DNA from 2 places in the Enterococcus sp. DIV0174 genome. Region 1 is predicted to be linked to the other one. Evidence: predicted binding sites of a transcription regulator. Region 1 holds the regulator's gene; the other holds the start of a gene.
What was found. Region 1 encodes NrdR, which represses ribonucleotide reductase genes. Its sites were predicted from a motif close to ACACNATATATNGTGT; they were not measured.

Region 1 (4,431 bases):
TCGCTTAGCAATCATTGATGTATTGGGAAGAGCGGTGGAAGCAGGTGGAACAACCATTCGTAGTTATCTCAACGCACTTGGTGAAGCAGGTAGTTTTCAAATGGCACTTCATGTTTATGGTCAAACAGGCCAGCCATGTGTGCGTTGTCAAACACCAATCGTCAAAACAAAAGTTGCACAAAGGGGGACTCACTATTGTCCAAAATGTCAGCAACTGAAAATACCAAAGTAGGTTTTGTTTTAGGTTTAACAGGAAGCATTGCAACAGGTAAAAGTACAGCTGCTGAAGTCTTTAAAAAGCATGGGATTCCAGTAATTGATGGTGATGTAGTAGCAAGAGAAGTCGTCGAGCCTGGAACCGCTGGTTTGTCTGCAATCGTTGAAGTGTTTGGTAAACAGATCTTAAATGAAGATGGTACGCTAAATCGAAAACAATTAGGTGCCATCGTGTTTGCGGATAACGAATTACGCCAAACATTAAATCGTGTGTTAAATCCGTTTATTCGCGGACGTATCAAACAACAAATTGCTGAAAAAAAACAGCATAATCCTTTGGTTGTTGTTGATGTTCCTTTGTTGTTTGAAGGACATTATGAACGTTACATGGATGCTGTAGCAGTTGTCTATACCACAGAAGCGATTCAGCTCGAACGATTGATGAAAAGAAATCAGTTGACAGAAGCTGAAGCGTTGAAACGAATAAAGACGCAATGGTCGATTGAAACGAAAAAAGAACGAGCTGACTTTTTGTTTGATAATACTCAGACAAAGGAAGCGTTGGTTCAACAAGTTGAGTTGTGGTTAAAACAACAATCGTTTATCACAAATGAAAAATAAAATAAGCAAAGTGCTTCGTCGGTTGAACGAAGTGCTTTGCTTTTTATTTTAGTGACTTTAAGTTGTTTGCAAAGCATGTAAAATGAAAATCACGCGTTTAATCGCGTGGACGAAAGGATTAGCTAGTCGTATATTTTGAGTATCTTGTTTATTTTTGTTATGCTAAAGATAAGAATAAGGGAGGGATTTGTATGGGCAATATCAAGAATCAAAAAGATAAAGTTGTCGGATCTGCCAAAGAAAAAATTGGTAAGTTACTTGATAAAGATGAATTAAAAGATGAGGGTCGTGCACAAGCTGAAGTCGGTAAAAAGAACGCAGACCAATACAAAGCACGAATTGCTGAATTAGAAGATCAACAAGCAGAAAAAGAAGCACGCCAACAAGATTTAACACAAGAACGAAAAAAAGAAATGTCTGATCGAACAAAAAAACCACTCCCAGATGCTGAACATATCCCTGATGAACAAAAAATCGAAGAGCAACGGTTAAAACATTATACTGGTATTGAAGAAAAATTGTAGTTTTTAGAAAGCATGAAGTAATGCGTTCAAAAGCAGACAATTAAAAATCATTCACAGTTTCGTTTCAACCGGCAAATGAGTTGTGATAAAATTTTGTCACAGCTCATTTTTTGCGAAAAATGAATAAAAACGCTTTATTAATGATGGAAACTGCATCTTTTTAGCTGGGAAAGTCGCTTAACATAAAAGTTTCATGTTATAATGCAACTAACTATGAAAGAGCAGAATGTTCTTTTTATAAAACTTAAATGATACATGAGGTGAACTAAATGAGATGTCCAAGATGTCAACATAATAATTCCCGTGTTATTGATAGCCGTCAAGCAGATGATGGTCGGGCGATTCGTCGTCGACGTGAGTGTGAAAATTGCTCATTTCGTTTTACAACATTTGAAAGAATCGAAGCTGCACCATTACTAGTTATTAAGAAAAACGGTGAACGTGAAGAATTTAATCGAGATAAGATTTTGCGAGGGCTGATTCGTTCAGCTGAAAAACGTCCAGTTGCTATGGAACAAATGGAGCAAATTGTGAACCATGTGGAAAATCGGGTTCGAAGTTTAGGAGAAAATGAAGTATCAACCAATTTAATTGGAGAATATGTCATGGAAGATCTCGTTAATTTGGATGAGATTGCATATATTCGTTTTGCAAGTGTCTACCGTCAATTTAAAGATATGTCCGTGTTCCTAAAAGAACTACAAGACATCGTGGAGAAGGCAAAAGAAAATAACAAATCCAAAGATGACGAAGACGAAAGTACAGAATAAAGGGGGCATTTCCTTGGAAAATGCTTGGAAAGAGCTTCAACCAAAAAATATCTACCAAGGAAGAAAGCAAAGTCCTTTAAAAGAAGAAAGCCGAAATGCGTTATTACATCTTTACCAACCCTTGATTGGGGGAGAAGCGCTTAGTCTTTACCTTACTCTTTTGACAGAAATTTCTTTAGAAACTGGCCAAGGACCAGAAGGACTTCACGCAGATTTATTGAGTAGTCTTGGTTGTGGTATTCCTCAATTTTACGAAGCACGAAAAAAACTTGAGGGAATTGGCTTATTAGATGTTTATTACAAAGAAGATCCTAGCCTAGGAACGTGCTTTCTTTATGAATTGTTAGAACCAATGTCGGTGAAACAGTTCTTTATGGATTCTGTTTTAAGCTTTTTACTATTAGAAAAGGTTGGCGAGCGTCGCTTCGACCAGTTAGTCAAGCGTTTCGAGCCAAAAAAATTTTCAACAGAAGGTTATCAGAAAAAAACCAAAAAATTTTTAGAAGTATATCAATTCAATGAAGCTTCATTTGACGCTGATAAACAGCAAATCGAAAAGCTGCAAGAAACATTTACTGAGCAAGCAAAAACCAAGCGATTGTCTGAAAAAAGTACGATTGATTGGGCTTTTTTAACAAACTGGTTACAAAAGAAACATATTGAAAAACCAGAGGAATCAATTATCAAACAACTCGAAATGTATCAGCAATTGTATGGTTTGGATGACTTAGCTTTAGGTGAAAAAATCGTTGAAGCATACGACTTCACAGAACAAAAAGTGTCTTTGAAAGAACTTCAAAAAATCTTTTTAGCAAACCCGGTTAGTCAATCATCCGTGGTTAAAGTGCCTGTAGAAACTTCAGCCACTACCGAAACCACAAAGGCTGAACCAGTTACGAAACAAGGACAGTTGTCTGCAGCCTCTGTGCAGTTGATTAAAGAGGCCCAAAGTGTTCCACCAATGAAATACTTAGAGTCAATCAAAAAAGAAAAAAATGGCTATGTATCTAAATCAGAAACGTGGTTGATGCAAGAACTTGTTTCTCGTTCGGGACTTCCAAGTAGTGTCATCAATGTGTTGCTGAACTATGTATTAGTTATCAAAAATCAAGCAAGTTTAGGGACAAACTATGTCAATACGATTGCTAACGAATGGGCACAACAGAAAATTATGACAGCAGAAGATGCGATTGCTCATATTAAAAAGAAAAGCCAAGAAAGCGCAGAGAAAAAGCAAACGAGAAATTACACAAATACTCGTCGAAACGTACGCCGAGAAAAATTACCTGATTGGGTAAATCAACCAAAAGACGAGAAGAAAATCAGTCAAGAAAAACAAGCGGAAATTGATCGGCGCTTTAAAGAATATCTTGCTAAAAAGGAGGGTGACAACTAATGGAAGATGTTGGAAGAGAATTAAAAAAGATCATCAGTAAACGCAACTACCAAGAAAAGTATGCCGAAATGATTCAAGAAGTATTGAATGATTCAGATGTTCAAGCCTTTTTGGCAGAACATCAAGAACGTTTAACACAAGCAGATATTGAAAAAAGCTATGCAAAACTTTATGAATTTGTTCAAGAAAAGCGAAAATATCAGAAAAATGATCCGACAATGATTGCACCAGGATATGAACCAAAACTAGTGTTGAACTTTCATTATGTGGATGTCACCTATGTGCCGACTGAAGCATTAATTGCTCGACAAAAACAAGAAGAAATCCGTAGTCGTGTGAAAGCAATGGATATGCCTAAAGATATTCAAACGGCTACCTTTGAAGGATTTGAGCAAACAAGTGGTCGTAGTGATGCCTTTTTTGAAGCATTTAATTTTGTGGAACAATACACAAAGGATCCTAAAGGCTATCACAAAGGGCTATATTTAGTTGGAAGCTTTGGTATTGGAAAAACTTATTTATTAGGTGCAATCGCACACGACTTAGCTGTTGCAGGGTATACAACGACACTCGTTCATTTTCCAACATTTGCAGTTGAAATGAAACAAGCAATTGGTAAAGACCAAGTTTCGGATAAACTTGATGCGGTAAAACGTTCCCCTATCTTAATGATGGATGATATTGGGGCCGATGCCATGAGTAGTTGGATTCGTGATGAAGTATTTGGCGTTATTTTGCAATATCGAATGCAAGAACAACTACCGACCTTTTTCTCATCAAACTTTACGATGGATGAGTTAGAAAAACATTTGTCTGTCACACAACGTGGCGATGAAGAACCTTTAAAGGCCAAACGTATTATGGAACGTATTCGTTATCTAACAAAAGAAATCGAGATGACTGG
Region 2 (4,431 bases), 1.0 Mb from region 1:
CGAGTTCTTTTTATCAGAACCCGCGCATAATCCACCTAAAGAATCGGCGAAAACTATCTAGCCCAGCGACTATATCAACTAAGGCGAGAAGCGCGTGCTTCTGCTTTTATTTCTCAACTTCACTAGTTTATCAAATTTACTTGAACATGTCAACTCTTTATCTAAAATAAAGGACCTATTTTAAAAAGATATCCTAGCATTTTCTCTTTATTTTATTTATCTTTAAGATAAGAAAATAATTTGGAGGCAACCTATGAAAAAGAATGATCCTATTGCACCTATCTTATCTCACCTAGAGGAAGGCGACTTTTATTTAGAAGATGAAGAACTCTTTTCAAATCTTTTAGTCAAAGATAGCGACCAAAGTTATTTATCCGCAAAAAATTTGATTATAAGAGACAGCCACATTCAAAAATTAACCATGCAAAAAACTATTTTGGAAAGTTTTGAATGTAGCAATGTCATTTTCGACCACTGTGATTTTTCCAATTTAGAATGGATTGGTGCCAGTTTTCACCAAGTAACTTTTCAACAATGCAAGTTAACCGGAACAAATTTTGCGGAAGGCTATCTTCGTGATTGCTCATTCAATGAATGTTTAGCTTCGATGGCCTCTTTCAGCAACACGAATTTGAAAACTGTCCGCTTTTCTGACTGTCAACTAGAAGACACCGAATTTTATGAAGTTCGATGGAAAAACTTATCCCTGCTCAACAATCAGCTTACGGGATCTAATTGGTTCCGTACACCTCTAAAAGCATTGGATTTTAGAACAAATGACTTTACTAAAATTGCACTTTCTCTAGAAAATCTCTCTGGTTTATCAGTCGACCAAGAACAAGCTTTAGTCATCGCAGCTAGTTTGGGACTTATCATTGAAGAATAATTTATTTAATTCGGCGCCATAAAGCAATTAACATCCAAACGGATAAAATCAGACTGATGACCAGCGCAATTCCCCAACCAAACACAGAGTGAGTAAATGGTAACTGTAAGTTCATTCCAAAAAAACCAGTGACGATCGTCGGAACGGTCAACAATAATGACCAGACAGTTAAGAATTTCATCGTGTCATTTAGGTTGTTATTCAACAAGTTATTATAAGTTCCAGATAACTGGTCTAAAATTTGTGATGCCAGATTCGTCATCTCGACTGCCTGCTTGGCTTCAATCAATGCGTCATCCAATTGTTCCTTTTCGCCTTCAGACATTTTACGATAAATAGCTAAAGCTTTTATCTGCTCAATCAACACAGCATTTTGTTTTGTCCCTGTGACTAAATAAACTAGTCCGATTTCTAAGTCAGATAATTGCAATAAGTTTTGATTACTTGTTTTTTCTCGTAACTTTTGATTTAAGCGTTGTCGCTCGCTATTCACTTCTTCAACTAATGGGAAAAAGGAATCTGAAATCAAAAATAAAGTTTGAAATAGCAAGCTATAGACACTCATGTTAGGTGTGCGTTGTAGCAATGATTCCATGAGACGTACTACATAACCAGTATTTTCTGTAGTAAATGTAAAAATACCGTTCTCTTTCAAAATAAAGGCCATCGGTGTTGTTTCATAATGATTTTCACTTTTCCTTTGGTGAGGAACATTGTAGACAAGAAGCATTGCCTCATCAAGCACATCATATTCTACCCGTGCGCGTTCGTTTTTATCGAGAGAGTAAGTTAGCATCTCGTCGCTTAATTTATACTCTTCTTTTAAGTTTTTAACACCAATAACATTGTCACGTTGAATATTTAGCCAAAAATTTTGGTCAGAATTAAAAAAACGTTTATTACTCATTATTGACCTCCTCATAACACTTTCTCTTAACAGTATAAAGAAAAAAACTATTCAAACAAGGTAAAAGCCATTGCTTGAATAGTATTTATTTAATATACAAATTGTTCTTGACGGATTTCGGCTAATTTTTCTTTCACGATTCGGACCACTTCATCTTTTGCTTGTGGATCTTCGACAAAATTGTAGCGATCTCCATCAATTTGAATTTTAGGACTTTCATTGTAGTTTTCGTACCATTGATCATAACGACGATTCAATTCTTGATAATAATCATATAACGATGGGTCAAAAGATAATTGCTCATATGAACGACCACGTTTCTCGATTCGTTCCAACATTGTATCAAAAGAAACTCGAATATGAATCAGTAAATCAGGATTTTTTTTGTGGGCTGCATAAGGTAGCTCTTCCATCATATTTTCTAGTAATTCATCATAGACACGCACTTCTGTTTCTGTCGCTCTTCCTAAATCTGCATTCAAATGGAATAATAAAGAATCTTCATAGATTGAACGGTCCAAAACGTTGTTATCATCTTTCATTGCTTGTTTAATACTTGCAAAACGTTTATTTAAAAAATAAATTTGTAATAAAAAAGCATATTGCTCAGGGTTAGCATAAAACAAAGGTAACACTTCATTATCATCAATTGATTCATAAAAAGCCTGACTATTAAATTCTTCAGCTATCATTTCTGTTAAACTTGACTTTCCTGCACCAATTGTACCAGCTAAAACGATCACGCTCATTTACCTCCAACTCACTTCATTACTAAATATTGTATGTGTTTTTCAATCTTTCTAAATATACCCCCAATATCTAGTAGTGTCAAATGGAATTTATTGAACGCCCTTCGAAAAAAAACTCAAAAAAATTCTTAAGAAAACAGTGATTTTTTGACAGAAAACGCATTCTTGGTTTTACTTATTGAGCGGATTTAGTAAAATAGGGAGGAAATGATTTTTGGTTTGCTCTTTTTCACATCATCAAACCAAATTCTCGTTGAGTAGCGCAACTATTTAGGGCGCTTTATTTTTTGTCTAAAAGTTACTGTTATGTGAGGAAAAGGAGTTAAGTTATGGCAAACTATGGCCAAGGGGAATCAAGCGGAAAAATTATCTTGATGGGTGAACATGCCGTTGTATACGGCGAACCAGCAATTGCCTTTCCATTTTATGCAACGAAAGTCACTGCAAAATTTGAAACGTTAACTGAAGATGTTACCCAAGATCAATTGTTTTCAGCCTATTATGTAGGAAAGTTGATTCATGCACCACAAGCACTCAAAAATATCAAAGCTTTAGTCACACATTTAAAACAGGATCATGGTGTCAAGGAATCAGTCAGCCTCACCATTGAAAGTACCATTCCTGCTGAACGCGGAATGGGTTCTAGCGCTGCTGTTGCAGTAGCAATCACACGCGCCTTTTATGATTATCTTTCACTTTCACTAGCACATGAAACATTGTTAAGCTATGTTCAGATTTCTGAAAAAATTGCTCATGGCAACCCAAGTGGAATCGATGCTGCCGCTACAAGTAGTCATAACCCAATCTATTTTATCAAAGGGCAACCTTTCGAGTATTTCACAATCAACTTGGATGCTTTTTTGATTGTTGCTGATACTGGGATCAAAGGACAAACGCGGGAAGCTGTTAAAGACGTCGCTCATTTATTTGAAAAAGACTCACACAAGACTGGACAAAAAATTCAACAATTAGGACAACTCACACAAAAAGCAAAACAAGCAATCATCCAAAACAATCCCGAAAATTTAGCGCAAGTCATGAATCAGGCACAAGTTACATTAAGAGAATTAACAATCAGTAATCATTTTCTAGACCTATTGATTGAAACAGCGTTAGATGCTGGTGCTCTAGGAGCGAAATTAACTGGAGGCGGACGCGGTGGTTGTATGCTCGCTCTTGCCAAAACAAAAACAGAAGCCCAAGCGATTTGTACAGCTCTGGAAGATGCCGGTGCTGTAGCTACTTGGATTCAAGGATTAGGAGTACATACCCATGTTTAAAGGAAAAGCTCGTGCTTACACGAATATTGCACTCATCAAGTATTGGGGGAAAAAAGATGAGGAATTCATTTTACCAATGAATAATAGTTTATCTCTTACACTAGATGCTTTTTACACCGAAACAGAAGTCATCTTCTCTGATACTTTTACTAAGGATAAATTTTATTTGGATGGTGAGCAACAAGACGAAAAAGCAACGAAAAAAATCAGCACTTTTCTTGATCTTGTACGAGAAAAAGGCCAAACAACGCTCAATGCGCAAGTTATCAGTCAAAATTTTGTTCCTACAGCTGCTGGACTTGCTTCCTCCGCAAGTGGCTTAGCTGCATTAGCTGGTGCTTGTAATGAGGCACTTCAATTAGGCTTAGATAACGCAGGATTATCTCGATTAGCTCGTCGGGGCTCTGGTTCAGCGTGTCGTAGTATTTACGGCGGATTTGTGGAATGGGAAAAAGGGGTTGACGATTTTACCTCCTACGCAAAGCAAATCCCTTCCGATCATTTTGAAGATGATTTAGCCATGGTCTTTTTATTACTAAACGATCAGCAAAAAGACGTTTCTAGTCGTGATGGCATGCGTCGCACAGTTGAAACTTCAAGCTTTTATCA

Region 2: the regulator NrdR is predicted to act here: its motif matches at 2,604-2,619, upstream of IGJ93_RS00985 (deoxynucleoside kinase).

The regions. Positions count from the first base shown of each region.
Region 1 is NZ_CP172881.1:1,189,768-1,194,198, forward strand. Features, by position in the region: gene mutM (DNA-formamidopyrimidine glycosylase) at 1-232, shown strand, start outside; gene coaE (dephospho-CoA kinase) at 196-837, shown strand; gene IGJ93_RS05760 (hypothetical protein) at 1,029-1,361, shown strand; gene nrdR (transcriptional regulator NrdR) at 1,631-2,131, shown strand; gene IGJ93_RS05770 (replication initiation and membrane attachment family protein) at 2,145-3,527, shown strand; gene dnaI (primosomal protein DnaI) at 3,527-4,431, shown strand, end outside.
Region 2 is NZ_CP172881.1:190,118-194,548, reverse strand. Features, by position in the region: ribosomal protein L20 leader region at 1-112, opposite strand, end outside; gene IGJ93_RS00995 (pentapeptide repeat-containing protein) at 254-886, shown strand; gene IGJ93_RS00990 (magnesium transporter CorA family protein) at 888-1,793, opposite strand; gene IGJ93_RS00985 (deoxynucleoside kinase) at 1,883-2,542, opposite strand; gene mvk (mevalonate kinase) at 2,872-3,822, shown strand; gene mvaD (diphosphomevalonate decarboxylase) at 3,815-4,431, shown strand, end outside.